DNA from 3 places in the Mesorhizobium sp. M0408 genome. Region 3 is predicted to be linked to each of the others. Evidence: predicted binding sites of a transcription regulator. Region 3 holds the regulator's gene; each other region holds the start of a gene.
The links. The regulator LexA, encoded in region 3, represses DNA repair genes until DNA is damaged. The targets are predictions, from matches to a motif close to TGTTCNNNNTGTGTTCNG.

Region 1 (9,810 bases), on a different contig from region 3:
GATCACGGGACGCTTCTTTGCCGCCGGCGCCGACCGCCGTGTCGCCATCACCATCTTCATCCTGCTGGCGGTCGCCATCATTGTGCCGCTGCTCAATCTTGCGGTCTCGCCGACAAGTGCGTTTTACGTGCCGTCCTATATCGTTGCGCTCACCGGCAAATACCTCTGCTACGCGCTGCTCGCCTTGGCGCTCGATCTCGTCTGGGGCTATTGCGGCATCCTCTCGCTCGGCCACGGCGCCTTCTTCGCGCTCGGCGGTTATGCGATGGGCATGTATCTGATGCGCCAGATCGGCTCGCGAGGCGTCTACGGCAATCCGCTGCTGCCGGATTTCATGGTGTTCCTTAACTACAAGGAATTGCCATGGTTCTGGTATGGTTTCGACCATTTCTGGTTTGCCGCGATCATGGTGCTTGCGGTGCCCGGCCTGCTCGCCTTCGTCTTCGGCTGGTTTGCCTTCCGCAGCCGCGTCACCGGCGTCTACCTGTCGATCATCACCCAGGCGATGACCTATGCGCTGCTGCTTGCGTTTTTCCGCAACGACATGGGTTTCGGCGGCAACAACGGCCTGACCGATTTCAAGGACATTCTAGGGTTCAACGTGCAGGCCGACATGACGCGGTCGGCGCTGTTCGCGGCCAGCGCCGTCATGCTGGCGTTTGCCGTCTTCGTCACCTGGGCAATCGTCGGTTCCAAGTACGGCAAGCTTTTGATGGCGGTGCGCGACGCCGAAAGCCGCACACGCTTCCTCGGCTGGCGGGCGGAGAACGTCAAACTGTTCGCATTCACCCTGTCGGCGGTGATGGCCGGCATCGCCGGTGCGCTTTACGTGCCGCAGGTCGGCATCATCAACCCTGGCGAATTCGAGCCGTCCAATTCGATCGAGGTGGTGGTGTGGGCGGCCGTCGGCGGGCGCGGCACCATCGTCGGGCCGATCATCGGCGCGCTTCTGGTCAATGCCGGTAAATCCTGGTTCACCGGCGTGCTGCCTGAATTCTGGCTGTTTGCGCTGGGCGGACTGTTTGTCGCCGTCACGCTGTTCCTGCCCAAGGGCATCATCGGCATGTGGGATTCCTGGCGCGGCAACGCCAAGGCGCTGCGGGCGGCCTCGGTTGCCGAGGAAGTCGGCATCGATCCCGATGCGCCGGTGCCGCCGAAAACCGACCGCTCGGCGGCGAGAAGGCCGGGCGACTGGTCGGCCTCCGGCGCCGAACCGCAGCCGGCGGAGTGATGGCCTGATGTCGAAGAGCAACACCATCCTCTATCTCGACGGCGTGTCGGTTTCCTTCGACGGGTTTCGCGCCATCAACAACCTTTCGCTGGTGCTCGACAAGGGCGAGATGCGGGCGATCATCGGCCCCAACGGCGCCGGAAAGACGACGATGATGGACATCGTCACCGGCAAGACGCGGCCCGACGCGGGTGAAGTTTTCTTCAACGGTGAGGTCGACCTGACCAAACACGACGAGGCCGAAATCGCCATGATGGGCATCGGCCGTAAATTCCAGAAGCCGACCGTCTTCGAAAGCCACACGATCGAGGACAATCTGATGCTGGCGCTGAAAGGCCCGCGCTCGATCTTCCCGGCACTGTTCCATCGTCGCTCGGCGGCGGACGTGCGGCAGATCGACGACATCCTCGGCATCATTCGGCTTGGCGACAAGCGTGACGAACTCGCCGCCAATCTGAGCCACGGCCAAAAGCAATGGCTCGAGATCGGCATGCTTCTGGCGCAGGATCCGAAGCTGCTGCTGGTCGACGAACCGGTTGCCGGCATGACCGACGCCGAGACCGAGGAAACCGCGCGGCTGCTCAGGGACATCGCGCGCGACCATTCTGTCATCGTCGTCGAGCACGACATGCATTTCGTGCGCGAGCTCGGCGTCAAGGTCACCTGCCTGCACGAAGGCTCGGTGCTTTCCGAGGGCAGTCTCGACTTCGTTTCGGCCGACGAGCGCGTCGTCGAAGTCTATCTGGGGAGATGAACATGGTCTGGCGCGTTCCGTTCCATCATTTCGACCTTTCGTTCTTCACGCGTTGGAGAAAACGCTGACCATGCTCGAAGTCTCCAATGCCACGCTGCACTACGGGGCTGCCCAGGCGCTGCGCGGCGTCTCGCTGAAGGCCGGCGCCGGCAAGATCACCTGCGTGCTCGGCCGCAACGGCGTCGGCAAGACCAGTTTGATGAGATCGATCGTCGGCCATCACCGGCTGACGAGCGGAAGCGTTGCCTTCGAGGGGAAGGCGCTCGACCGGAGCGCGGCGTATGATCGCGCCCGGTCGGGCATCGCATTCGTGCCGCAGGGCAGGGAGATATTTCCGCTGCTTACGGTGCGGGAAAACCTCGAATCGGGTTTTGCGCCGTTGAAGCGCGCCGATCGCAACATTCCCGGTCACGTCTTCGAATTGTTTCCGGTGCTGAAGCAGATGCTCGCGCGCCGCGGCGGCGATCTTTCCGGCGGCCAGCAGCAGCAGCTTGCCATCGGCAGGGCGCTGGTGATGCGGCCGAAGCTGCTGGTGCTCGACGAGCCGACCGAAGGCATCCAGCCGTCGATCATCAAGGACATCGGCCGCGCCATCCGCTATCTGCGCGACCAGGCCGGTATCGCCGTGCTTCTGGTCGAACAATATCTCGACTTCTGCCGGGAATTGGCCGACGAGGTCAACATCATGGACCGCGGTCAGATCGTCCATACCGGCCCCGCCGAGGATCTCGACCGGGCGGACGTCCGCAAATTCCTGACTGTCTGAATTCTTATTGATTCCGTTACTTTGCAACTCTGGCGCGCTGCAGATTGCGTGCTAGATTTTGCTTGGCCTTGGTGAGTCGGCCGCTTTCCGTACCAGTTTCAACTTGGCAGATCAGGGGAAGGCGCGGCCCGCGTCGGCACGCTTGCGCGCAAGCCCTTCCAGCGATCTGTTGTCGTCCAACATTTCGGGTGCTTGGGAGCCAGGGCCAGTCAATGGAGCGCTATGTCGAGGACTACCAGAAACGACGGCTCACGGAGCGCGTCGATATCCTGACAGCCATCAACATTCTGAAATCGCAGGGGTATGACCACGACGAACTCATCGCGGAGATCACCAAGGTCTTCTATGTCGATCTCGATGCTTTCAACGAGATTGTCAGGGTTGATCGGCGTCCGGACGAGCGCGCCGCATAGCCGGTAATTGAGGACCCGGCCAGGCAGACCACCGACAGCGGGGGCGTCAGCCTGCGACCCGCTTCATCAGCGCGATGGCGCCGAATGGAGCGCGGACCTTGCCCTCGGTGATGAAGTAGACGAACACGTCGCGTGGCTTGACCGGCGCGTCGGTTGAAGGAGCGACACGCGGCAGGTCGGCCGGCACCTTGCCTTCCGCCCAGGCTTTTGCGCGCGCCGCCCATTCATCGAGCGCCTTTGGCGTGTAGCAATCGGGATTGTCGTCGCTGCCGGTCTGCAGCCGCGCATAGATGAAATCGCCGGTGACGTCGGCAATCCCCGGATATTTGGCGTGGTCGGCATAGACGATGGCGGCCTTGTGCTTTCGCGCCAAGGCGGCGAACTCCGGCACGACGAAGCTGTCGTTGCGCACCTCGACCGCATGGCGCAGCGCAACGCCGTCCTGCTTTTCCGGCAACAGCTTGAGGAAGGCCTCGAAATCGTCCGGGTCGAATTTCTTGGTCGGCGCGAACTGCCACAGGATCGGCCCGAGCTTGTCGCCAAGTGCCGCGACGCCCGACCCGAGGAAGCGCATGATCGATTCCCCGGCCTCGCCGAGCACGCGGCGGTTGGTGACGAAGCGGTTGCCCTTCAGCGAATAGACGAAACCATCCGGCGCCTCGTTGGCCCATTTGACGAAGGTCGGCTCCTTGAAGCTCGAATAATAGGTGCCGTTGACCTCGATAGTGAGCACCTGCCGGCTGGCATAATGCAGTTGCTTGGCCTTCGACAATTTGTCCGGGTAGAAGGACGTGTCCCACGGCTCGAAGGTCCAGCCGCCCATGCCGGCGCGGATTGTTCCTGATTGAGTCATGGTCGTCCTCCCGGTTTGCAGAAAAGGATCACGCGATGGCGGTCGTCTCGACGGCTTTCGCCATGTCGACGATCGTCCATCCTGGCCGATATGGATTGGGCCGGCGACCCGTTTCGCGAAAGCCGTAGGCCTTATACAACGAAACGTTCCGTTCCATTCTGGCATTGGTGTAGAGTCGGATTTCCGGCAAGCTCCACAAGCGCGTCTGTTGCTCGGCCCAGTCGAGCAGCCCGATGCCGAAACCCTTGCCCTGAAAGGCGGGCGCAACGGCGACGCTGAAGATCATTGTATGGTCCGCATGTCGTTCGAGAACGATCAAGCCGGCCGGCTGTCCGTCCTGCTCCGAAAGCCAGACCTCGCCGCGTTCTATGCGCGGCGCATAGTCCTCGGTGACGGGGATCGGCGGTGCGCCGAGCAGGGCAGTGTAGGGCGCGTAGGCGTCGGTGGTGAGCGAGATCACCATGGGGAGATCATCGGCCCGAGCGGCTCTCATGATCAAAACTGGCCCGCGCCGGCAGCGGCCGCAATCACCTTGTCCATGCCGGCCGCTATCGCGGCGACGGCATTGCGACTGGCGTCGCCCAAGCCGTGGCGCTCGGCGAGCCAGTGCGCGTCATTGTAGGAGAGCCAGACCTTGCCTTGCTCGTCCTCCCAGGCCAGTGCCTTGACCGGCAGATCGATGCCGGCAAGCTGCCGGTCCTGCATCAGCGGCGTGCCGCCTTTCGGGTTGCCAAAAATCAGAAGCTGGGTCGGACGCAGAGAAGCTTCGACACTGCGCGCACCGGCGGCGTGGTCAATGCGGGCGAAGACCAGCAATCCTGCACGTTCCACAGTCCCGACCAGGCGATCGATCGTTTCGGCCACGCCGAAGCGGCTTTGGACCGTGATGAGACCGTTCTTTGCCATCACTCCGCCGCTTCGCGCTTGCCTCCGGGGCGCCGCTCCAGCAATTCCCTCAGGAACTGCCCGGTATAGCTGCGTTTTTCGCGAACGATGTCCTCAGGCGTGCCGGACGCTACCAGCTCGCCGCCGCCGTCACCACCTTCGGGGCCAAGATCGAGCACCCAGTCAGCGGTCTTGATCACCTCTAGATTGTGCTCGATGACAACGACCGTGTTGCCCTGGTCGACCAGCTCGTGCAGCACTTCAAGCAGCTTGGCGACGTCGTGGAAATGCAGGCCGGTGGTTGGCTCATCGAGAATGTAGAGCGTCTTGCCGGTCGCCTTGCGCGACAGTTCCTTGGCAAGCTTGATGCGCTGCGCCTCGCCGCCCGACAAAGTCGTTGCCTGCTGGCCAACATGGATGTAGCCGAGGCCGACCCGTTTCAGCGTCTCCAGCTTGTCGCGCACACCGGGCACGGCGGCGAAGAAATCGACGCCTTCCTCGACCGTCATGTCGAGAACGTCGGCGATTGATTTGCCCTTGAACAGGACGTCGAGCGTCTCGCGGTTGTAGCGCTTGCCGTGGCAGACGTCGCAGGTGACGTAGACGTCGGGCAGGAAGTGCATCTCGATTTTGATGACGCCGTCGCCCTGGCAGGCCTCGCAGCGGCCGCCCTTGACGTTGAACGAGAAGCGGCCCGGCTGGTAGCCGCGCGCCTTGGCCTCCGGCAGGCCGGCGAACCAGTCGCGGATCGGCGTGAAGGCGCCGGTATAGGTGGCAGGGTTGGAGCGCGGGGTGCGCCCGATCGGCGACTGGTCGATATCGATGACCTTGTCGAGGAATTCCAGCCCCTCGATTCGGTCATGCTCGGCCGGATGCTCGCGCGAGCCCATGATGCGGCGCGACGCCGCCTTGAACAGGGTCTCGATCAGGAAGGTCGACTTGCCGCCGCCGGATACGCCGGTGACGGCGGTAAACGTGCCGAGCGGGATTTCGGCGGTGACGTTCTTCAGATTGTTGCCGCGCGCGCCGACGACCTTCAGCCGGCGGTTCTTCTTGGCCTCACGCCGCACTGCCGGCGTCGCCACTTCCAGCTCGCCCGACAGATATTTACCGGTGATCGAAGCGGGCGTCGCCATGATCTGCTGCGGCGTGCCCTGGGCGATGATGTGGCCGCCATGGATGCCGGCCGCCGGGCCGATATCGACGACGTAGTCGGCATGCAGGATGGCGTCCTCGTCATGCTCGACGACGATGACCGTGTTGCCGATGTCGCGCAGATGCTTCAGCGTGTCGAGCAGGCGGGCATTGTCGCGCTGGTGCAGGCCGATCGACGGCTCGTCGAGCACATAGAGCACGCCGGTCAGGCCGGAGCCGATCTGCGAAGCCAGCCGGATGCGCTGGCTCTCGCCGCCCGACAACGTGCCGGAGTTGCGCGACAGCGTCAGATAGTCGAGACCGACATCGTTGAGGAAGCGCAGCCGCTCGCGGATTTCCTTGAGCACGCGCACCGCGATCTCATTCTGCTTGTCGTTGAGCGATGCAGGCAGGTCGGTGAACCACTGGTCGGCCTTGCGGATCGACAGCTCGGTGACCTCGCCAATGTGCTTGCCGGCGATCTTGACCGCGAGCGCCTCGGGCTTCAGCCGATAGCCGCGGCAGGCCGGGCAGGGCGTGGCCGACATGAAGCGCTCGATCTCCTCGCGCATCCAGGCGGATTCGGTTTCCTTCCAGCGGCGCTCGAGGTTGGGGATGACGCCCTCGAAGGTTTTCGTCGTCTTGTAGGAGCGCAGGCCGTCATCGTAATGGAAGGTGATTTCGCGCTCGCCGGTGCCGTGCAGGACGGCTTGCTTTGCCTCCTCGCTCAAATCCTTGAACTTGTCGCCGAGCTTGAAGCCATAGGCAACGCCCAGCGCTTCCAGCGTCTGCGCATAGTAGGGCGAGCTCGACTTCGCCCAAGGGCTGACGGCGCCGGCGCGCAGCGAGACATTCTCGTCGGGCACGACCAGGCTGGCATCAATGGCGCGTTGGCTGCCGAGCCCGTCGCAGGTCGGGCAGGCGCCGAACGGATTGTTGAAGGAGAACAGCCTGGGCTCGATCTCGGGAATGGTGAAGCCGGACACCGGGCAGGCGAACTTTTCCGAGAACAGCATGCGTTCATGCGTCTCGTTCTTCGATTTGTTGACCGAATCCTCGCCGGTCTGGCTGGCGTCGAGCGGCTTGTCGGCAAATTCCGCCACCGCCAGCCCGTCGGCCAGCTTCAGCGCGGTCTCGATGGAATCGGCGAGCCGCGTCGCCAGATCGCCGCGCACGACGATGCGGTCGACGACGACGTCGATGTCGTGCTTGTACTTCTTGTCCAGCGCCGGCACGTCGGCGATCTCATAGAAGACGCCATCGACCTTGACGCGCTGAAAACCCTTCTTCTGCAGCTCCAGCAGCTCCTTGCGGTACTCGCCTTTGCGGCCGCGCACCATCGGCGCCAGGATGAACAGCCGGGTGCCTTCCACGACTGCAAGCACCCGGTCGACCATCTGCGAGACCGTCTGGCTCTCGATCGGCAGGCCGGTGGCCGGCGAATAGGGTACACCGACGCGGGCGAACAAAAGCCGCATATAATCGTAGATCTCGGTGACGGTGCCGACCGTCGAACGTGGGTTCTTCGAGGTGGTCTTCTGCTCGATGGAGATGGCTGGCGACAGGCCGTCGATCTGGTCGACGTCCGGCTTCTGCATCATTTCGAGGAATTGCCGTGCATAGGCCGAAAGGCTCTCGACATAGCGGCGCTGGCCCTCGGCGTAGATGGTGTCGAAGGCAAGCGACGACTTGCCCGACCCCGACAGGCCGGTCATGACGATCAGGCTGTCACGCGGCAGGTCGAGATCGACATTCTTCAGATTGTGTTCGCGTGCCCCGCGAATGGAGAGATATTTATGGTCGGCCATCGCCGGTCGCCGCCTCAGAATCTGGAATTCGTGGGATGGGCGGGTTTTCCCGACCACCCCCTATGTAGGCAATTTCGCCGCCTTTTCGAGAGACGCCACAACTCTCGACCAAAGCGTTTAACCGCCTTTCGCGCGAACGGGCAAGCGGAAAGAACAAAGGCCGAACACGCTCCTGACAAAAGCTGCCCGTGGGGCCGGCTTCCCAAAACGTCTCGCGATCACATTTTTCGGTAATCGGCTATTCAAGGTTGACGTCCCTGCACCGTGGGGGCAGACTCCAGACGTCAACGAAGCCGGCCGTCTTTCGATGGCCTCGCGGCCTGGGGCTAGCCTGCGAGACGCCGCGGGTTATGCGATGAGCGCTTCGACGACGACAGTCGCAACCAACAGAAGGAGAGCAGAGGCATGACTCCACCGGATTGTTCGTTGAGGCTCCACGTGTCGCTGGAGCCGCGGCAGGTATAAGTGGCCAGGGTCAGGCGTTTTCGCTGCCCGCCAAACGGACCTGCTGATCCCCATAAAATCAGAGACTGCTAGTCGGATCGTCGGCTGAGTGCCGCGAAGCATCCGAAATAAAATGCCGGCAGTACACTCCCGGCAATTTGGATTTCAGATCCAAGAAGCCCCGTCAGTTGCAAACGCAATGGCGGGGCTGTTCGTTTGAAGCGCAATATTTGTGGTTCACACCAGGCGAGCTTAGCGGCTGGAGGGCCTGATCCCGCCGGTAGCGACATCGATGGTGATGCTACCGGAAATCCGAACGTCGGTATCGCCAATCTTGAAGGTGCCGTTGCCGCTGCCTGGAGCCATATCGTCAGGCTCAGGCCGCGGCGCTGGCTCGGCGATGCGATAATCGCTGGTCACACCGGGCAGGGCGCCCTTTTGCGAAGACATCGAATTATCTTGGGCAAGTGCCATACCCACCAGCATGTTCGTGCCGGCTACGGTAGCGATAGCAAGGCATAACAGGCTGGACGAGCGGCTGGCGGTCATCGCCGGACTATAGTGCCGCGATAGCGGCAAGACCAGACCGATGTCGCTGAAATTGCGGGCGCTCAATCGCGTCAGTTCCGTCCGCCGGCCCGGCTCGTTCATGCGGCCTGCTTGCGAGTGTCGAAAACATGGTCGACGAGGCCCCAATCCTTGGCCTCCTGCGCGGTCATGAAAAAGTCGCGGTCGAGCGTGCGTTCCACTTCTTCGTAGGTGCGGCCGCAATGGCGGGCGTAAAGATCGGTCATGCGCCGCTTGGTGCGAAGGATGCCCTCGGCATGGCGCTGGATATCGGAGGCTTGGCCCTGGAAACCGCCGAGAGGCTGATGCAGCACGATGCTGGTGTTGGGTAGCGCGATCCGCCGCCCCGGTGTGCCGGCCATCAAAAGGAACGAGGCCATCGAGGCGGCGAAGCCCATACAAACCGTGGAGACCGGGCAGCTGATATACTGCATCGTATCGTAGATCGCGAAACCGCTGGTCACCACGCCACCCGGCGAGTTGATGTAGAGCGAGACCTCCTTGTCGGGATTGTCGGATTCCAACGACAGAAGCTGGGCGCAGACCAGCGCCGAGGTGCCGTCGTCGATCGCCCCGTTGATGAAGACGATGCGCTCGCGCAGCAGCCGCGAAAAAATGTCGAAGGCGCGTTCGCCGCGGCTCGACTGCTCGATCACCATTGGCACCAGATTGGCAAGGCCGCTCATCGGTTCTCTCCGTTGACTGTTGTCGTTCAGGCCGCGCGCAGGAAGAGGCGCGGCGTGTTTGCGGCGATCTGCTTGTGTCTGGGAGTGCGCGCTTCAAACGAAAGCCGGCAACCGGCGCCTGCCATCGCGATCTCCGGCACTGCTGCCCGAGCAAAACCATCATGGACGATGCGCAGATGCGTGCCGCCGGAAACGGTGCGGTCGAGCGTAAAGGTGACGATGCTGTCCACTGGGCTGTCGTTCATTGCGCTGTCCAGGGGGCTGCCGGG
Region 2 (9,810 bases), on a different contig from region 3:
GCGCGATTTCAACGACGAGGCGGCGGCAATCGCCGCGGCGGAGAAAGATGTGCGGGCGATTGCCGCCGGGCGGGCTAAGGACGCCGGCACCGACAGTGCCGAGATCGAAATCGCCAGCGAGTTCCGCGTCTCCACAGTAGAGGGCCAGCGCATGTTCATCGAGGCGCATGTCGTGGCGGTGGCGTCGGGAAGGCCAAGGATTGCGGTGTGAGCGCGTAATCTCCCCCCTCGAGGGGGAGATGTCGCCGAAGGCGACCGAGGGGGTCGCCGCGCATGAAGCGCGACCCGATTTGGTGCAAAGAAGAGTTGCACTCCACGCGAGGCGACCCCCTCTGGCCTGCCGGCCATCTCCCCCTCAAGGGGGGAGATCGGCAGCGAAAACGCCCTACCTTCACCCTGAGCTGAATTGACCCTGCCACCGTGACATGCCAAAGGCCCGGCCTAGCCTTTCGTCTGGAGAAGCCCTGATGACTGATCGCGTCGAGATCGCCGGATTGCGGATTGCCCGCGAGCTTCATGATTTTGTCGTGAACGAAGCGATGCCGGGCACCGGCATCGAGGCGGAGGCATTCTGGAACGGTTTTTCGGCCATCGTCCATGATCTCTCGCCAAAAAACCGGGCGCTGCTCGAAAAGCGCGATGCCATGCAGGACAAGCTCGACCGCTGGTATCGCGACAATGGCGCGCCCGTCGACATGGAGGCCTACAAGACGTTCCTCCGCGAGATCGGCTATCTCCTGCCCGAGGGGCCGGCGTTCAGCATGACCACCGAAAATGTCGACCCGGAAATCGCTTTGGTTGCCGGGCCGCAGTTGGTGGTGCCGGTGATGAACGCGCGTTATGCACTGAATGCCGCCAATGCGCGCTGGGGTTCGCTGTACGATGCGCTCTACGGAACCGACGCTATCCCGGAGACGGCCGGCGCCGAGCGAGGCAACAAATTCAATCCGGCGCGCGGCGCCAAGGTCGTCGCCTGGGTGAAAAGCTTCTTCGACGAGGCGGTGCCGCTCACGACAGGCAAATGGGCCGGCGTCAACGGGCTTTCGGTCGCCAACGGCATGTTGCGGCTCGGCGAGGGTGCCGGCGCCACCACGCTTGCCGACCTCAGACAGTTTGCCGGCTATCGCGGCGATGCCGCCGACCCCGAAGCCGTGCTGCTCACCAAGAACGGCCTGCACATCGAAATCGTTGTCGACCACAACAACCAGATCGGCCGCACCGATCCGGCCGGCATTGCCGATGTCGTGCTGGAATCGGCGCTGACCACGATCCAGGACTGCGAGGATTCGGTGGCGGCCGTCGATGCCGAGGATAAGGTGCTGGTCTACCGCAACTGGCTCGGCCTGATGAAGGGCGACTTGGCGGAGGAGATCACCAAGGCCGGCAAGAGCTTTGTTCGGAGGCTCAACCCCGACCGCACCTATACCGCGCCCGATGGCGGCACGCTGACCTTGCCCGGCCGCTCGCTGATGCTGGTCAGGAATGTCGGCCACCTCATGACCAATCCGGCGATATCAGACCGCGACGCCAACGAGGTGCCGGAAGGCATTATGGATGCGGCGCTGACGGCGCTGATCGCGCTGCATGACATCGGCGTGAACGGGCGCCGCGCCAATTCTCGCGCCGGCTCGATGTACATCGTAAAGCCCAAGATGCACGGGCCCGACGAAGTCGCCTTCGCCGTCGAGATTTTCGACCGCGTCGAGGCGCTGCTCGGCGTGCCCAAAAACACCATCAAGATGGGCATCATGGACGAGGAGCGGCGCACCACCGTCAACCTCAAGGAGGCGATCCGCGCCGCGAAAGAACGCGTCGTCTTCATCAACACCGGCTTCCTCGATCGCACCGGCGACGAGATCCACACCTCGATGGAAGCCGGCCCGATGATCCGCAAGGGCGACATGAAGCAGGCCGCCTGGATTGCCGCCTACGAAGCCTGGAACGTCGACATCGGGCTGGAATGTGGGTTGGCCGGCCACGCCCAGATCGGCAAGGGCATGTGGGCGATGCCCGACCTGATGGCGGCGATGCTGGCCGAGAAGATCGCCCATCCCAAGGCCGGCGCCAACACCGCCTGGGTGCCGTCGCCGACGGCGGCAACCCTGCACGCCACGCACTACCACAAGGTCGACGTCCATGCCGTGCAGGCGGCACTGAAGAGCCGGCCCAAGGCAAAACTCGACGACATCCTGTCGGTGCCGGTCGCGGTGCGGCCGAACTGGTCTCAGGCGGACATCCAGAAGGAACTCGACAACAACGCGCAAGGCATTCTGGGCTATGTCGTGCGCTGGATCGACCAGGGCGTCGGCTGTTCGAAAGTGCCGGACATAAACGACGTCGGCCTGATGGAGGACCGCGCCACGCTGCGCATCTCCTCGCAGCACATCGCCAACTGGCTGCATCACGGCGTCTGCACGCCCGAGCAGGTCATGGAGACGATGAAACGCATGGCGGCGATCGTCGACCGCCAGAACGAAGGCGATCCGCTCTACCGGCCGATGGCGCCGGATTTCGACAAGTCCATCGCCTTCCTCGCCGCGTGTGATCTGGTCTTCAAGGGCCGCGTCCAGGCCAACGGCTACACCGAGCCAGTGCTGCACGCGCGGCGGCTGGAGCTGAAGGCGCGGGATAACGGCTGAACCGAAAGCACGATGCACGCCGGCCAAGGGTAAGCGCCGGCGTCTCCCTCCCCCTTGAGGGGGGGTGGCCCGAAGGGCCGGGTGGGGTCGCCAATGCAGTGCGCCAACCCAATTCTGACGGTGCGCCTTAGGAGGAGCATCGCAACGCTCCGCACCTCGGTCGGTTTCGAAATGCGACAGGCCGAGCGTCTCACCGGCGACCCCACCCGGCCGCTTCGCGGCCACCTTCCCCTCGAGGGGGAGGGAAAACGCTACGCCGCCTGCGCCATCCGCTCCGAGCTCATGCGGTACGAAATCGCTTCGGCCAGATGAATGCGGCCGACCGTCTCGCTGGCCTCGAGATCGGCCAGGGTCCGCGCCACCTTCAAGACGCGGTGATAGGCGCGCGCGGAAAAGCCGAGCTTTTCGCTGGCATCCCTCAGCAGCGACAGGCCGGCGGCATCGGGCATGGCGATCTCCTCGATGACTGACGGCGAGCAATGGGCGTTGGTGGTGGCGGTCGCGCCGAGCCGCTCGAAGCGCTCGCGCTGGATCGTACGGGCGCGGGCAACACGTAGTGCGACGGCGGCACTTTTCTCCGCCCGGTCCGGCCGGATCAGATCGCTGGCCGAGACCGCCGGCACCTCGATCCTGAGATCGATACGGTCGAGCAGCGGGCCGGAAATGCGCGCCTGGTAGTCGGTGCGGCAGCGGTCGCCGCGCAGGCAGCGATAGCCGGGCTCGCCGGCCATGCCGCAGCGGCACGGGTTCATCGCCGCGACCAGCTGGATACGTGCCGGATAAGTAACGCGATGATTGGCGCGCGCGATCATGCAGTCGCCGGTCTCGAGCGGCTGGCGCAGCGCATCGAGCGCCTGCGGCGAGAATTCGGGAAACTCGTCGAGGAACAGCACGCCGTGATGGGCGAGCGAAGCCTCGCCCGGCCGTACGCGCAACCCGCCGCCGACCATCGCCGCCATCGAGGCCGAATGATGCGGCGCGCGGAACGGCCGCCGGTCGGTGAGTTTTCCTTCGCCGAGTTCGCCGGCCACCGAGGCGATCATCGAGACTTCGAGCAATTCCCTGGGCGCCAGCGGCGGTAGGATCGACGGCAGCCGCTGCGCCAGCATCGACTTTCCCGACCCCGGCGGTCCGACCATCAAAAGATTGTGGCCGCCGGCGGCCGCCACCTCCAGCGCCCGCTTGGCGGTCTCCTGGCCCTTGATGTCGGCAAGGTCGGGCAGGTCGCGCGCCGCGGCATGGATGCCGGCTTCCGGCCGTGACAGAACCTGCGTGCCGCGAAAATGATTGGCGATGGCGATCAGGCTGCGCGGCGCCAATATGTCGAAGTCCTTGCCGGCCCAGGCCGCTTCCGGCCCGCAGGCGAACGGGCAGATCAAGCCCTTGCCTTCGGCGTTGGCACCGATTGCCGCCGGCAGCGCGCCAGCCACCGCGGCGATGGTTCCGTCGAGCGACAATTCGCCAAGCACGACATAGCCGGCCAGCATGTCGCCCGGAATGGCGCCGAGCGCCGCCATCAGCCCGAGGGCGATCGGCAGATCGTAGTGGCTGCCTTCCTTGGGCAGGTCAGCGGGTGCCAGATTGACGGTGACCTTCTTCGACGGCATCGACAGGCCGGATGCATGCAGCGCTGCCTGCACCCGCTCGCGGCTTTCGGCTACAGCCTTGTCGGCCAGCCCGACGATGTGCATGTTGACCTTGCCCGGCGCGATCATCACCTGCACGTCGACCGGCACGGCCTCGATGCCCTGGAAAGCAACCGTGCGAACCCGCGCCACCATGTCTTCACCCCGGATGCAGGCTTTTGCCCCAAGCCTTTGCGATCATGCCGCGAACGGCGTCACCGGAGACAACCACAGATTTCCGGCGAAGGCAAGAACATTTGGGGAACAGCTGAGCGCCACGGCTGCAATGGTCCGGAACGCGGCCGCTTCCAGAAGCAATGTACGCTAGTTGCGCTTCTCCTCGACGGCATCCCAAAATAGGCTGGCGATGTCGGCGCCGCCGAAGCGCTGCACTTCGCGTATGCCGGTCGGTGAGGTCACGTTGATCTCGGTCATGTAGTCGCCGATGACGTCGATGCCGACAAGGATGAAGCCGCGCTCCTTCAGCGCGGGGCCGATGCGGGCACAGATCTCGCGTTCGCGCGCCGTCAGCTCGGTCTTTTCGGCGCGGCCGCCGACATGCATGTTGGAGCGGGAATCATGCTCGGCCGGTACCCGGTTGATGGCGCCGACAGGCTCGCCGTCAACCAGGATGATGCGCTTGTCGCCAGCCCGCACCTCCTTGAGGTAGCGCTGCACGATGTAGGGTTCGCGGAACAACTGGTCGAACATTTCGAGCAGCGAGGCGAGGTTGCGGTCGGCCTCGTGCAGGTGGAAGATGCCGGCGCCGCCATTGCCGTAGAGCGGTTTGACGATGATATCGCCGAACTCCTTGCGGAAGGCTGCGACCTCGAGAGGGTCCTTGGTGATCAGCGTGTCCGGCATCAGGTCGGGAAATTCGGTGACGAAGATCTTTTCCGGGCTGTTGCGCACCCAGGCCGGGTCGTTGACCACCAGCGTCTTCGGATGGATGCGCTCGAGAATATGCGTGGTGGTGATGTAGTTCATGTCGAAGGGCGGATCCTGCCGCAAAAGGATGACGTCCATCTCCGAAAGATCGGTGCGGACTTCTTCGCCCAGCGAATAATGATTGCCCTTCTCGTCGCGGACCTGCATCGCCTCGATACTGGCAAACACCTTGCCGTCGCGCAGCGACAGCCGGTCGGGCGTGTAGTGGAACAATTGGTGGCCGCGCCGCTGCGCCTCCAGCGACAGTGCAAACGACGTGTCGCCGGCTACCGACACGGTGGAGATGTGGTCCATCTGGACGGCGACTTTCAGGGGCATGGCAGCTCTCCGGCGCACTTGGAGCGATCCACTTGGACGCACAAAGTACGCTCCAACATTTCTTGAATCCATGCATCGTGCTTTCCGAAAATCGATTCCGATTTTTCGGGCCGATGCATCGACGACAGCGATATAAGGAAATCGGCGGCCTCTGCCAATCGGCCAAGGTCATGATGAGGCTGCGCTTCGCTTGGCGCAGATCCCAACGCGATGTGCCTTCAGCGGTCGAACACCAGCTTGGAATAGCCGAGGAAGGACAGCGCCATGGCGACCAGCGAGGCGACCGCAAGGGCTATGAGCGGCGACACCATCGGCAGTGCGAACAACATGACGCAATAGACGAGATAATTGACGACGCTGGTGGCAATGCCGACGCCGCCGTAGCGGGCGCCCTCATGCGCGATGCCCCGGCTGGAAGGCGAGAAGGTCAGGTGGCGGTTGATCAGCCAGGTGGCGGACAGCGCAAAACCGATCGAAATGATGCGGGCTGCCAAGGGGCCAAGCGGCGTTGCCGCCAGCACCAGCCAAAGCGCACCCGCGTCGGCGACGAAGCCGATGCCGCCGGCGACAATGAAGCGGGCGAGGCGTCCCATCTAGGCTCTAGGCCGCGCGCGGGGTCTTGCGCGGTCCGGCCTTCAAAGTCGCGAGCGCGCTTGCACGTTCACGTTCGACGCGACCGGAAGGCATCGACAGATAGAAGATGCGCTTCTGCTCGGCGCGGCCGCGCGACACCGAATCGAGGATCACCCCGGTCACCGCCGCCAGCATCGACAGCAGCAGCAGGCCGACCGACAGAACCCAGGTCGGCATGCGCGGCACAAGCCCGGTTTCGGCGAACTCGATCAGCACCGGCGCCATCAGAAACAGGCTTGATGCCAGGAAGAACACCGAAAAAGCGCCGAAGAAACGCAGCGGCTGCGTCTCCTTCATCAGCATGGCGAACATCCACAGGATCTTCGCGCCGTCGCGAAAGGTCGACAGCTTCGACGAGGAGCCTTCCGGCCGGCGGCCATAGTCGAGTCCGATCTCGCTGACCGGCAATTTGAGCTGCGAGGCGTGCACCGACATTTCGGTCTCGATCTCGAAACCGCCGGAAACGGCGGGAAAACTCTTGACGAAGCGCCTGGTGAAGGCGCGGTAACCCGAGAAGATATCGGTAAAGTCCGAGCCGAACAAACGTTTGTAGAGGCTGTTGAAGATGCGGTTGCCGAAGGCGTGGCCTGTCCTGCCGGCGTCGTTGGCGACGCCGCGCCTGGTGCCCACCACCATGTCGGAGCGCTCGGTCAGCAGCGTGTTGATCAGTTGCGGCGCGTCCTCCGGCGCATAGGTGCCGTCGCCGTCGGCCATCAGGTAGATGTCGGCCTCGATGTCGGCGAACATGCGGCGCACGACATTGCCTTTGCCCTGGCGCGGCTCGCGCACCACGATGGCGCCGGCGGCGCGGGCTCGGAGCGCCGTCAGATCGCGCGAATTGTTGTCGTAGACATAGATCGCGGCGGCAGGCAGCGTTTCGCGAAAGCGCCGCACCACTTCGCCGATCGTCAGCTCCTCATTGTAGCAAGGCAGGAGCACGGCGATGCTCGGCTCATGGCGCACTTCTTGTGGCATTTTTCGTCTCCGGATGCCCTGTGAGGCCCCTGACCGCTCAAGCGCCGGCCTCGCTCGGGCGGCTTTACTATTTATTGAAGCTGTTAAGGCTAGGTTTAAACCGCACCGTATTCCTTCCAAAGGTCCTGATATGAGCACAGCCGACGATGGCGCCTCCATTTGGAGGTCCGATATCGCGCTGGCGCTGCTTGCCACGTTGCCGGCACTTGCCGTCAATGCCCTTGCCGGCTTCCCGGAATTGACCAATGCCGGCGGCGACAACGACAATCTGCTGCGCCTTGTCGAAGTTCGCGACATGCTGGCCAGCCAGGGCTGGTTCGATCTGCACCAGTACAGGATGGGCCTGGAAGGCGGTTTCGTCATGCATTGGTCGCGGCTGGTCGATGCGCCGATCGCCGCCATCATCATCGCCGTATCGGCCCTGACCGGCAGCGCGGCCTTTGCCGAGAATGTTGCGCAAGTGCTGTGGCCGACGCTGCTCTTCTGCCTGACCGTGTTTTTCACCGCCCGCGCCGCACGCAGCTTTGCCGGTGACAGCGCCGTGCTGCCCGCTGTCGTGGTCGGCGCTGCCGCACTGTATTTCATTGGCATTTTTTCGCCTGGCGCGCTCGATCACCACAATATCCAGCTGATGCTGAGCATGGCCAGCCTGAGCCTATTGCTTGAAGCGCCAATGCGCAGGCCGGCGGCATTGCTCTCCGGCCTGTGCGCCGGATTGATGCTGGCGGTCGGTATGGAGACCGCCCCTTATGTGGCCACCATCGGCGCCTCTGTCGCCATGCTGTTCGCCCTCGGCGCCAATGGCGAGAGGCTGATCGCCAGGGATTTCGGCCTCGGCTTTGCCGGCGTGTCCGCTCTCGTCTTTGTCGCCACCATTGCGCCGTCTGCCTGGGGTCAGGCGCAATGCGACGCCTTTTCGACCGTGCAGTTCGTCGTCGCGGCGATTGCCGGAACCGGCCTTGCGGCGATAGCGTCGATCGAGCCGGCCGGCCGCACGCGCCAACGGCGCATCGCCTCACTTGGCCTGCTTGCCCTGCTATTGGGCGCTGTCGTCGTCTTGTTGTTCCCACAATGCCTGGCAGCGCCCTACGCCAACCTCGATCCGCGCCTCAAGGAGCTATGGCTTGATCACATCGACGAGGCGCAATCGCTGTTCAAGCTGCTCGCTGAAGATCCGGCCGGGGTGGTGGCGCGCTATGCCACGCCGCTCATTGCGCTCGTGCTGATGGCGCTTCGCCTTGGCCGCGGTGGCTGGCGGCGGCAGGACAGCCTTGTCGGCGCGCTGCTTGTCGTGGCCTTCATCGTCAGCGCCTGGCAGGTACGCGGTTCGACATTCTCGATCGCCTTCGCCGTCATCCCGCTTGCCGCCTGGATTGCCAAATGGCGTCAACGGGCCGAGGCCAGCGCGTCGCGCGGGGTGGCGCTGCGCATGGCTGCCGTCTGGCTGGTTTCGGTGAATGCGGTCTGGACTGGGGCTGCCGCGGCGACCTCGGTAGCCTTCGACGACAGCAACACCACGGCGGATAATGGCGACGGCACCGATGTCGCTTGCCAGCGCATGGCCTCCTTTGCGGCACTCGGCCGCCTGCCCGGCACCACCGTACTGGCAATTTCCAATCTCGGATCGCCTATCCTGGCCTATTCCGGACATCGCGTCTTCGCTGGGCCTTATCATCGCAATGTCGCCGGCAACCTGCTGGCGCTCGATGCCTTCCTTGGGTCTGATGCCGATGCCAGGACGGTCGTGGCGGATCATCACGTCGGCCTCGTCGCGCTGTGCCCCGGCAGCGCCGAAAGCAAGCTCCTCGCAGCCAAGGCGCCGGCAGGCTTTCTTGCCGGGCTGATGCGCGGCAGCGTGCCGGAATGGCTTGAGCCGGTTGCCGGGACCAGCGGAGCCGCCGTCGAATTGTACCGCGTCCGGCTGGGCAACTGATCGATCGGCGGCCCGTGCGGCCTTTTGTCGGACATAAGTCCTGACAATCCACTCTTTCGCCCTTGCCCGCCCGACATGGCTGGATAGGATGCGCGCCGGCCGACCGCGATCATTGGACCGGGAGAGAATTTCATGATGCCATCGGCACGCTTTGCCGACCTCGAAGGCGCTTCGGTGCTGATCACCGGCGGCGGCTCCGGCATTGGTGCTGCCTTGACCGAAGGTTTTGTCCGCCAGGGGGCAAAGGTCGCCTTCATCGATATCGCCGACCGTCCGAGCCTGGCGCTGGCCGATCGGTTAGACAAGGAGCTCGGCCGGCGGCCGTTCTATCTCAAGACCGACATACGCGACATCGAGGCATTGCGGGTATCAATCGCCAAAGCCGCCGAGGCGCATGGCAACGTGACCGTGCTGGTCAACAATGCCGCTCAGGATGACCGTCATGCCGTCGAAGACGTCACGGTGGAGTTCTGGGACAACAACCATGCCATCAACCTGCGCCCGCATTTCTTCAGCGCACAGGCGGTGGCGCCGGGCATGAAGCGGGCCGGCGGCGGCTCGATCATCAACTTCACCTCGACGTCGTTTCTCATCAACCATCCCGATATGCCGGCCTACACCGCCGCCAAGGCCGGCATCGTCGGTCTCACCAAGGGTCTTGCCGGCAAGCTCGGCGTCGACGGCATCCGTGTCAACGCGATCGCGCCCGGCTGGGTGATCACCGAGCGGCAGAGAAAGC
Region 3 (9,810 bases):
AATTCCGGGATGTGATCGACATGACCGATCTCGCCCAGCATGTTCAGGGCTGCCTCGTTGGCGCCGCCATGTGCGGGACCCCACAGGCAGGCGATGCCGGCAGCGATACAGGCAAAAGGATTGGCGCCCGACGAGCCGGCCAGGCGGACGGTCGAAGTCGAGGCGTTCTGTTCGTGATCGGCGTGCAGGATGAAGATGCGCTCCATCGCGCGGGCCAGCACCGGATTGATCTTGTATTCCTCGCAAGGCACGGCGAAGCACATATGCAGGAAATTGGCTGCGAAATTCAGCTCGTTCTTCGGGTAAATGAATGGCTGGCCGATGTGGTATTTATAGGCCATCGCCGCGATCGTCGGCATCTTGGCGATCAGCCGCATTGACGCGACCATGCGTTGATAGGGGTCCGAGATATCGGTGGAATCGTGATAGAAGGCCGACAGCGCGCCGACCACGCCGCACATCACCGCCATCGGATGCGCATCACGGCGGAAGCCGGTGAAAAAGCGCGACATCTGCTCATGCACCATGGTGTGGCGCGTCACCCGGTAGTCGAAATCGTCCTTCTGCGCCTTGGTCGGGAGTTCACCATAGAGCAAGAGATAGCAGACTTCGAGGAAGTCGCCGTGCTCGGCCAATTGGTCGATCGGGTAGCCGCGGTGCAAAAGAATGCCGGCATCGCCATCGATGAAGGTGATTTCCGATTCGCAGCTCGCCGTCGACGTAAAACCGGGATCGTAGGTAAAGACGCCGGCGGTGTTGTAGAGCGAACCGATGTCGATGACGTCAGGTCCTACCGAACCACTTCGTATCTTGAATTCATGGATTTTGCCGCCGAGTTCCAGTTTGGCCGTCGATGCCTGGGTTTTGCCGCCAAATTCCATTTTTGTCGCAGGTTCGGTCATAGCAAACTCCTTTTTGTTTCCTCAGGCCGGCAAAGGCAAAATATCTGAACCCAACACGTCAAAAACATCGGAATACGCACATTTGCGCCCGCAATTAAATCTGCGCGGCAGATTAGGCCAAGACCCAATGTTGCACTGCGAAACACACCTTTCAATGCCAATCTTCTTGGGCCAGTTTGCTAATCGATTTGATCAGCGATCCGCGCCAGGCTTTCCTCGCGGCCAAGCACGGCCAGCACATCGAAGACACCTGGCGAGGTACTTTTGCCGGTGAGCGCGGCGCGCAAAGGTTGGGCCACGGCGCCGAGTTTATGGCCGGCGGCCTGCGCATAGTCGCGGATCGCGGCTTCGGCTGAGGCGGCAGACCACTCCGAAACCGTGGCTAGTGCCGCATGAGCGCCCCGCAGGATCGCGCGCGCCTCACCGCTGAGCAGCGCCGCCGCCTTCTCGTCGACCGGCAGCGGCCGCTCGACGAAAAGGAATGCAGCCCCTTCAACAAGTTCGACCAGCGTCTTGGCGCGCTCCTTCAGGCCCGGCAAAGCGGCAAGCAGTTGCGCCCTGCGTCTGTCGTCGAGGCGCGCCGCGATTGCCGGGCCGCCTTCAAGATAGGGCAGAGTGGCGATGAAGATGTCGAGCAGCGCCGCGTCGTTCATCCGGCGCATATGCACGCCGTTAAGCGCCTCGAGCTTGGCGAAGTCGAAACGGGCGGCGCCCTTGTTGACGTCGCCAATGTCGAACCATGCAATCATGTCGGCGATCGACATGATCTCATCGTCGCCGTGGCTCCAGCCAAGCCTCGCCAGATAGTTGAGCAGCGCCTCCGGCAGGTAGCCCATGGCGCGATAGGCTTCGACGCCAAGCGCACCGTGCCGCTTCGACAGCTTGGCGCCGTCGGCACCGTGGATCAGCGGGATATGCGACATCGACGGCACCTCCCAGCCCATGGCCTGATAGATTACGGTCTGGCGTGCGGCGTTGGTCAAATGATCGTCGCCGCGGATGATGTGGGTGATGCCCATGTCGTGATCGTCGACGACGACGGCATGCATGTAGGTGGGATTGCCGTCCGAGCGCAGAATAATGAAATCGTCGAGATCCTTGTTGGGAAAGCGCACGTCGCCCTGGACGCGGTCATGCACCACCGTCTCGCCGTCTGTCGGCGCCTTGATGCGGATCGCCCCCTTGGCGCCGGGCGGCGCCTCCGACGGGTCGCGGTCGCGCCAGCGTCCATCATAGCGGGGAGGCAGCCCCTTGGCGCGTGCGCTCTCGCGCATTGCCTCTAGCTCGGCAGGCGTCGCATAACAATAATAGGCCTTGCCCATACGAACGAGTTCCTCGGCCACCTCGCGATGGCGCGGCGCACGCTCGAACTGCGACACCGGCTCGCCGTCCCATGTCAGGCCAAGCCAGGAAAGCCCGTCGAGAATGGCCGCGCTTGCCGCATCGGTGGAGCGCTCGCGGTCGGTGTCCTCGATGCGCAGCAGCATCGTGCCGCCTGTGTGCTTGGCATACAGCCAGTTGAACAGCGCCGTGCGCGCGCCGCCAATGTGCAGATAGCCGGTGGGCGAGGGGGCAAAACGGGTGACGACCTTATCGGGCATGGAACTCTCAGGCGGGCGAAGGAAGTGGGTTTGCGGACTTTCGCGCGTTGCGCGTTCATGTAGCATAGGAGGTCGAGGGCGCAAGGGGCAGACCCGATGGCTGTGCGAGGCCGTGGTGCGGGCGAGGGCGAGGACGTTGGCAGCGGCGTCAGCGAACGCTTGCTGTTTGCCGCACCCCCGCCTGTCCTGCCGGCACCGGCATTGCTACCCGCTCCGCGCTTCGATGCTCCGTCGCTGCCGGCCAGCGACCCAGCAACGGTTCTCGTGCCCGCGGGCGAGCCCATCGTACGCCTGCCCAGGCGTTTCCGCCTCCCGTCACCGTCCCGTATCCGCAACAGCGTAACCTCGGCAGCCGGCCTGGAACTCGACCGCGGCATCGCCTTCCTGCTGGTGCCGGTGTTCCTCGCATGCGGGGTGGTCGTATATTTCGGGCTGTCGGTGGAGCCGGCCTTTCCACAGCCGATCGCAATCGCGCTCCTCGCGGCCCTTTGTGCCGTCGTCTCGCGGTCATGGCCCAGGACGCGCCTGTGCTTCATGGTGGCGCTGCTCTGCGCGCTTGGCGTACTTGCCGCCAAGTTCGAGACATGGCGTGTCGGAACGCATATGCTCGGCTCCGAAATCTCGACGCGGCTGACGGGTCGCGTCGTATCGTACGAGCCCATGGCGAGCGGCCGCATCAGGCTGACAATCGATGTGATCTCAACGGCCAGGCCGACACTGCGCTACATGCCGGAACGGGTCCGCGTTTCGGCGATGAAGATACCGGCTGAGCTGACCGCCGGTTCCGAGATCACCGGCTATGTGCGGCTGCTGCCGCCGACCGGCCCGGTGCGGCCCGACAGCTATGATTTCTCCTTCGACAGCTATTTCGCCGGTATCGGCGGCAGCGGCTTTTTTCTCGGCAATCCGAAAGTCGTGTCGTCGGGCAGCATGCCGCTTGCCGCGCAGCTTTCTTCCGCGATCGAAGACGCGCGCGAATCGATCGCCGACCATATCCGCAGCCGCATCGGCGGTGCCGAGGGCGAGATTGCTGCTGCGCTGATCGTCGGCGTGCGCGCCGGCATTCCCGAGGAGATCAACGAAGCGATGCGGCGCACCGGCATCTACCACATCATCTCCATCTCGGGGCTGCATATGGCGTTGGTCGCCGGCACCATCATGGCGCTGCTGCGGGGTGCCTTTGCGCTGTTTCCCGATTTCTCATCGCGACGGCCGGTCAAGAAATATGCCGCGGCCGCCGCGCTTTTTTCGATTGCGGCCTACCTCGTCTTTTCCGGCATTGTCGTTGCGGCCGAACGCAGCTTCATCATGCTGGCGGTGATGCTTATCGCCGTGCTGTTCGACCGGGCCGCGCTCACCATGCGCAACCTGGCGATCTCGGCCATCGCGGTCATCCTGGTGTCGCCGCACGAGGTGGTCGGTCCGAGTTTCCAGATGTCCTTCGCCGCGACGGCGGCCCTTGTCGGCGCCTATGCAGGCTGGTCCGATTACCGCGCCGGCAGGGCCACCACGCCGCCACCGCGGCGGTCGCCGCTACGCTTTGCCACTCGAAAGGTCCTGTTGGGCATGTGCGGTCTGGCGATGACCTCGATCATTGCAGGGAGCGCCACGGCGCTTTTCGCCATATGGCATTTCCAGCGCGTGGCGCCGCTCAGCCTGTTCGCCAATCTGGCCATCATGCCCATCGTCTCACTGGTCGTCATGCCCTTCGCCGTTCTCAGCGCGCTGGCGATGCCGTTCGGTGCGGATGGCCCTTTCCTCTATGTCATGGGCAAGGGGCTGACGGCGATGATCGCCCTGTCCGGGTGGATCTCGGAGCGCTCGCCGATCGATGCGGTCGGGCTGATTTCGCTGAGATCCGTCCTTCTGGTGACGATCGCCCTCGTCATTGCCAGCATGGCGACGACCTGGTTGCGGCTGGCGGCACTTCCTTTTGCGCTCGCCGGCTTGCTGACGACAACGCAGACACGCATACCCGACGTATTGGTCTCGGAGGACGCGCGGCTGGTCGCGCTGCCGATCGGCAGCGGTGAACTCGCGGTCAACCGGGCACGCCCGAATGAGTTCACCATCGACAACTGGAAACGCGCGCTCACATCAGAGGCCATCGTCGCGCCGGAAACGCCTGGAAAGAACGACCCGCAATTCGACATTGCCGATCCGGCCGACCTACCGCCGGGCATGCCGTTCATTTGCACGGACGGCCTCTGCCTTGCCATGCATCCATCCGGCGCGATCATCGCGCAAGCCAAGGACCGCGATACTGCGCGGCCAGCCTGCGCCTTTGCCAGCTTGATCGTCATCGACGACGCCACCGCCCATAACCCCTGCTACTACGACCGGCTGGTCCTCGTCGTCACCAAACGGCAACTGGCGCGCGCGGGAAGTGCCGCCGTCTATTTCGATCCACAAGCGGCAACACGCGCCGAGATCCGCTTCGCCGTCGAAAAATCATACCGGCCCTGGCACGTGCAGCGGAAATTTTCACGCGCGGCACGGGGCCTGCCGCCATACCGCAGGGCCGACAACCCCAAAGCCGGCGCCAAGGGCGGAGCTCAGTAGCGGCGGATCAGTCCGACGAGCTTGCCCTGCACCTTGACCCTGTCTGGTCCGAAGATGCGCGTCTCGTAGGCCGGATTGGCGGCTTCCAGGGCGATCGAGGCGCCCTTGCGGCGGAACCGCTTCAGCGTCGCTTCCTCCTCGTCGACCAGTGCCACCACGATCTCACCGGGGCTCGCCGTATCGGCATTGCGGATGATCACCGTGTCGCCGTCGAAAATGCCAGCCTCGATCATCGAATCGCCTTTGACCTCGAGCGCATAATGCTCGCCGCCCATGATCATATCCGGCGGCACCGAAATCGAATGCGTCTGGTGCTGGATGGCATCGATCGGCACACCGGCCGCGATGCGGCCCATTACCGGGATCGAAACGGCGGCGACGACATCGTCGTCATTGCCGGCTGCAGGGACACGCGACGATGTCGGCTTGCCCTGCCGAGGGGCGCCTTGCCCAAGGCTGCCCTGGATGACACTCGGCGAGAACTTGCGTGCCGCATTGAGGCCGGGGGCGATCGAGTCAGGCAGGCGTAGCACCTCCAGCGCACGGGCCCGGTTGGGCAAACGGCGAATGAAGCCGCGCTCCTCCAGCGCCGTAATCAGCCGGTGGATTCCGGATTTGGAAGCCAGATCGAGCGCTTCCTTCATCTCGTCGAATGAAGGCGGGATACCGCTTTCCTTCAACCTTTCGTGGATGAACATAAGCAGTTCGTGTTGTTTGCGTGTCAGCATAGCGACCCCCAACAGAATCAGAAAAACAAACCCAGAACAAACACTATCTGTTCCAGTTGTGTTCCGCAACTGTTTAAAGTTTAATGAATGCGTTAAGGCTCGGGAAACAAACGACGTCCCCTACCGGCGTACCGCATTTTCACCGCCGCGAGCCTCATCGCCTTGATTCTGCTTTCGTTTGCGCCCTTCTGGCCTCCTAGAAGGCGGCACTGGCATCGGCCGTCGGTCGGCAAAAGGCACGGAATTGAACCCGTATCGACTGTGCGGTTTGGTCAATGCACCGTGAACGAAACGAATTCAAAACGCCAACCTCGGGTTAAGTCCCGGTTTCCACCGCCTGGTCAGGCTGCTTCTCGCCGGTGGAGCCTTGCTGCGCGCAACCAGGTAATGGAAGAACAGTCGATGCGTGTCCGGCGTTGCGTTGGATCTTGGGGGAGCAGACAAATCATGACAGGAATTCCCGATCTCGTGGCCATAAAGGCGATGGATGCCGCGGATCCGTTGCGCGCGATGCGCGACCGCTTTGTGTTGCCGCAAGGAGTGATCTATCTCGACGGCAATTCGCTAGGAGCTGCTTCACGTGCCGCTTTCGATGAACTGCACAAGGCCGCGACCGAAGAATGGTCGCATGATCTCATCCGCGCATGGAACACGGCCGGCTGGTTCAACATGCCGCTTGAACTTGGCGACCAGCTCGGGCGCCTGATCGGTGCCGCGGCCGGCCAGACGGTGGTCTGCGACACGACATCGGTCAACATCTACAAGCTGCTGCACGCCGCCATGGCCATGCGACCGGAGCGGCAGGTCATCGTCGCCGAGGGCGATAGTTTTCCGACGGACCTCTACATGGCCGAGGGTGTGGTTTCGACGCGAAAAGATACGCTGCTGCGCCTCTCGGGGGTCGACGCGCCGACCATCGAAGAGCTGATCGACGAACGCACCGCCGTGGTGCTGGTCAACCACGTCAACTATAAGTCGGGCGAACTGCGCGACATGCCGGCGCTGACGCGCAGGGCTCAGGAAGCCGGGGCGATGATCGTCTGGGATCTCTGCCACACCGCCGGCGCGATGCCAGTCGAACTCGACAAGGCAAACGCCGATTTTGCCGTTGGCTGCACCTACAAATATCTGAATGGCGGCCCGGGCGCGCCTGCCTTCATCTATGCGGCTGAGCGGCATCTTTCCGACATCCAGCAGCCGCTCACCGGCTGGTGGGGCCATGCACGGCCCTTCGCCTTCGAGCCAGGCTATGCGGCCGGCACCGGCATCCGCCGGTTTCTGTGCGGCACGCAGCCGGTCCTGTCGATGCGCACGCTGAAGGGCGCGCTCGACATCTGGAACGATGTCGACATGACGGCGGTGCGCAAGAAGAGCATCGCACTGGCGGATCTGTTCATCGAGCTTGTCGAGGCAAAGTGCGGCACTTACGGGCTCACGCTCGAAAGCACGCGCGATGGGGAAAAACGCGGCAGCCAGATTTCATTCATGCATGAGCATGGCTACCAGGTCATGCGCGCGCTGATCGAACGTGGCGTGATCGGCGATTTTCGCGCGCCATCGACCATGCGCTTCGGCTTCACCCCGCTCTATGTCGGCTATGCCGATGTCTGGCAGGCCGTCGAAGTGCTTGAGGACATCCTGCGCACCGGTGCGTGGAAGGAAGCGCGCTTCGCCATCAAGGCGGCTGTCACTTGAGATTGATGCGAGAGCTGGAATCGTGAGGCTGGCGACGACGCGCCGCGCGATGCTCACGGCTACGTTGCAAGGCTATATTGCCAGGGAGGGCGCAGGGTGTTCGAACGTCACATTGCCGATTGGGACAACGCCTATGCCAACGGCGCCAACATAGCCGGCAGCGATCGCTGGCCGGCGGCCTGGATCGAGCCCGCGCGGGTTTTCCGCGACGTGCTTTCGACCGAGGGCAGGGCGCGGCTCGACATGGCCTATGGCGACAACCCACGCAACCGGCTCGATCTTTTCCTGCCGGCCATCAAGCCCAAGGGACTCGTGGTGTTCGTTCATGGCGGCTACTGGATGGCATTCGACAAGAGTTTCTGGTCGCATCTTGCCACTGGCCCTGTTGATCGCGGCTATGCGGTGGCGATGCCGTCCTACACGCTCTGTCCGCAGATACGCATTGGCGGCATCGTCAAGGAAGTCGGCGCGGCGATCGGCAAGGCGGCGGCGATGGTTCCAGGGCCGCTGATGCTGACCGGACACTCGGCCGGCGGCCATCTTGTTAGCCGGATGGTTACGGCGACGACGCCGCTGGCGCCCGAAGTGGTCCGGCGCGTTCGTCACGTGGTGTCGATCTCGGGGGTGCACGATTTGCGCCCGATCATGCGCACCGGCATGAACGAGACGCTGGCGATCGATGAGGCCGAGGCGCAGGCCGAAAGTCCGGTGCTGCTGCGCCCGATGGACAAGGCCCGCCTGACCTGCTGGGCCGGCGGCGGCGAGCGCGCCGAATTCCTGCGTCAGAGCGCGTTGCTGGCCAACATCTGGATCGGCCTGGGTACCGCGACCAGCTCGGTGGTCGAGCCTGACCGGCATCATTTCAACATCATCGACGGTTTGGCCGATCCAGACCATCCGCTGACCCGGACCTTGATTTCGGAGTGAGGCAGGTTCAGCGTAGCATCAGTACGTCGCAGGGGGAGCCCGCCGCCGCGGCAGGAGCGAACGGCGCGCGAACGATCAGCCCGTTGGCATCGGCCAGCATTTTCAGCATCGAGGAGTCCTGGATGCCGAACGGCGTCGCCACGAGCGTACCGGTGTCATCTATGACAACAGCCCGCACATAATCTTGCCTGAGATCGTTGGCCGGCATGGCAGCACCGAGCCGTGCCCGACGTATATCCTGCTGAAAGGCGCGGCCACCGAGCCGCGCCAGCAGCGGCTTCAGGAAGAGCTGAGTGCAGACCAGGCTTGCCACCGGATTGCCGGGCAGGCCGATGCAGCGAATGTCTCCCAGCCGCCCGAACATCAGTGGCTTGCCCGGCCGCATGGCGATCTTCCAGAAATCGAGCGTCATGCCTTGCCCGGTCAGCACGTCATGGACGAAGTCGTGGTCACCGACCGAGGCACCGCCCAGCGTGACGATGACGTTCGCGCCAGCCTTCACGGCCTTTTCAACCAGCGCAGCGATCGCCTCCCTGCGGTCCGGCGCGATGCCAAGGTCGAGCGCGCGCGCACCGACCGACTGTGCGGCAGCGGCGACACCATAGGCGTTGGAGGAGATGATCTGGTCGGGGCCAACATCGCTGCCCGGCGGCAGCAATTCGTCGCCGGTGGCGATGATGGCGACCAGCGGCCGTTTGACCACGCGCACCTCGGGGTGATTGGCCGATGCCGCCAGCGACAAGGCCGCCGGGTCGAGCAGGCGGCCTTTGGGCAGCAGGACATCGCTCTTGGCGAAATCGAGCCCGAGGCGGCGGATGTTGCGCCCCTGCACCGTCGGTTCCGTCACTTCGACGCTGCCGCCACCGAGATCGCGGACGTTCTCCTGGATGACGATAGTGTCGGCGCCTTCGGGAAGCGGCGCGCCGGTAAAGATGCGCACGGCCTGCCGCTGCTGCACCGTTCCGGCAAAGCCGCGTCCGGCCGGCGCCATGCCGACCACCGAAAGCCTTGCCGGTACGGACGCGATATCGGCCGCCCGCACGGCATAGCCGTCCATGGCGGAGGCGTTGAACGGCGGCTGGGTGCGGAGCGCCACAACCGGCTCCACCAGCACGCGGTCGGCGGCATCCAGCAGTGCGACGCGTTCGCCCGGCAGCGCTGCTGCGCCGTCCAGCAGGCGCTCGAGCGCCTCGGCAACTGGGACCAGCGCCATTATCGGCCTGCCTCGGTGGCCCCGTCTCCGGTGATCTTGTAGTCGCCGGATTTGCCGCCGGTCTTTTCAACCAGCCTGATGCCGGAGATGACCATGGCGCGGTCGACCGCCTTGGCCATGTCGTAGATGGTCAGGCAAGCGACCGAGACGGCACTCAGAGCCTCCATCTCAACGCCGGTCTT

Region 1: a site for LexA is predicted at 7,994-8,011, ahead of uvrA (excinuclease ABC subunit UvrA). Genes of this name have one in related genera too.
Region 2: a site for LexA is predicted at 4,514-4,531, ahead of NKI67_RS29705 (YifB family Mg chelatase-like AAA ATPase). Genes of this name have one in related genera too.

The regions. Positions count from the first base shown of each region.
Region 1 covers NZ_JAMYRO010000016.1:98,729-108,538, forward strand. Annotated here, with positions in the region: gene urtB (urea ABC transporter permease subunit UrtB) at 1-2, shown strand, start outside; gene urtC (urea ABC transporter permease subunit UrtC) at 1-1,231, shown strand, start outside; gene urtD (urea ABC transporter ATP-binding protein UrtD) at 1,239-1,985, shown strand; gene urtE (urea ABC transporter ATP-binding subunit UrtE) at 2,056-2,751, shown strand; gene NKI67_RS19780 (hypothetical protein) at 2,964-3,164, shown strand; gene NKI67_RS19785 (DUF72 domain-containing protein) at 3,211-4,017, opposite strand; gene NKI67_RS19790 (GNAT family N-acetyltransferase) at 4,046-4,516, opposite strand; gene NKI67_RS19795 (DUF302 domain-containing protein) at 4,513-4,923, opposite strand; gene uvrA (excinuclease ABC subunit UvrA) at 4,923-7,844, opposite strand; gene NKI67_RS19805 (hypothetical protein) at 8,541-8,939, opposite strand; gene NKI67_RS19810 (ATP-dependent Clp protease proteolytic subunit) at 8,936-9,541, opposite strand; gene NKI67_RS19815 (SRPBCC family protein) at 9,568-9,810, opposite strand, start outside.
Region 2 covers NZ_JAMYRO010000038.1:12,961-22,770, forward strand. Annotated here, with positions in the region: gene NKI67_RS29695 (hydantoinase/oxoprolinase N-terminal domain-containing protein) at 1-211, shown strand, start outside; gene NKI67_RS29700 (malate synthase G) at 468-2,639, shown strand; gene NKI67_RS29705 (YifB family Mg chelatase-like AAA ATPase) at 2,891-4,420, opposite strand; gene gshB (glutathione synthase) at 4,589-5,530, opposite strand; gene NKI67_RS29715 (GtrA family protein) at 5,749-6,123, opposite strand; gene NKI67_RS29720 (glycosyltransferase) at 6,131-7,138, opposite strand; gene NKI67_RS29725 (hypothetical protein) at 7,269-9,071, shown strand; gene NKI67_RS29730 (SDR family NAD(P)-dependent oxidoreductase) at 9,204-9,810, shown strand, end outside.
Region 3 covers NZ_JAMYRO010000013.1:167,873-177,682, reverse strand. Annotated here, with positions in the region: gene gltA (citrate synthase) at 1-902, opposite strand, end outside; gene gltX (glutamate--tRNA ligase) at 1,082-2,503, opposite strand; gene NKI67_RS17520 (ComEC/Rec2 family competence protein) at 2,600-5,065, shown strand; gene lexA (transcriptional repressor LexA) at 5,059-5,793, opposite strand; gene kynU (kynureninase) at 6,241-7,488, shown strand; gene NKI67_RS17505 (hormone-sensitive lipase) at 7,585-8,415, shown strand; gene NKI67_RS17500 (molybdopterin molybdotransferase MoeA) at 8,423-9,628, opposite strand; gene moaC (cyclic pyranopterin monophosphate synthase MoaC) at 9,628-9,810, opposite strand, start outside.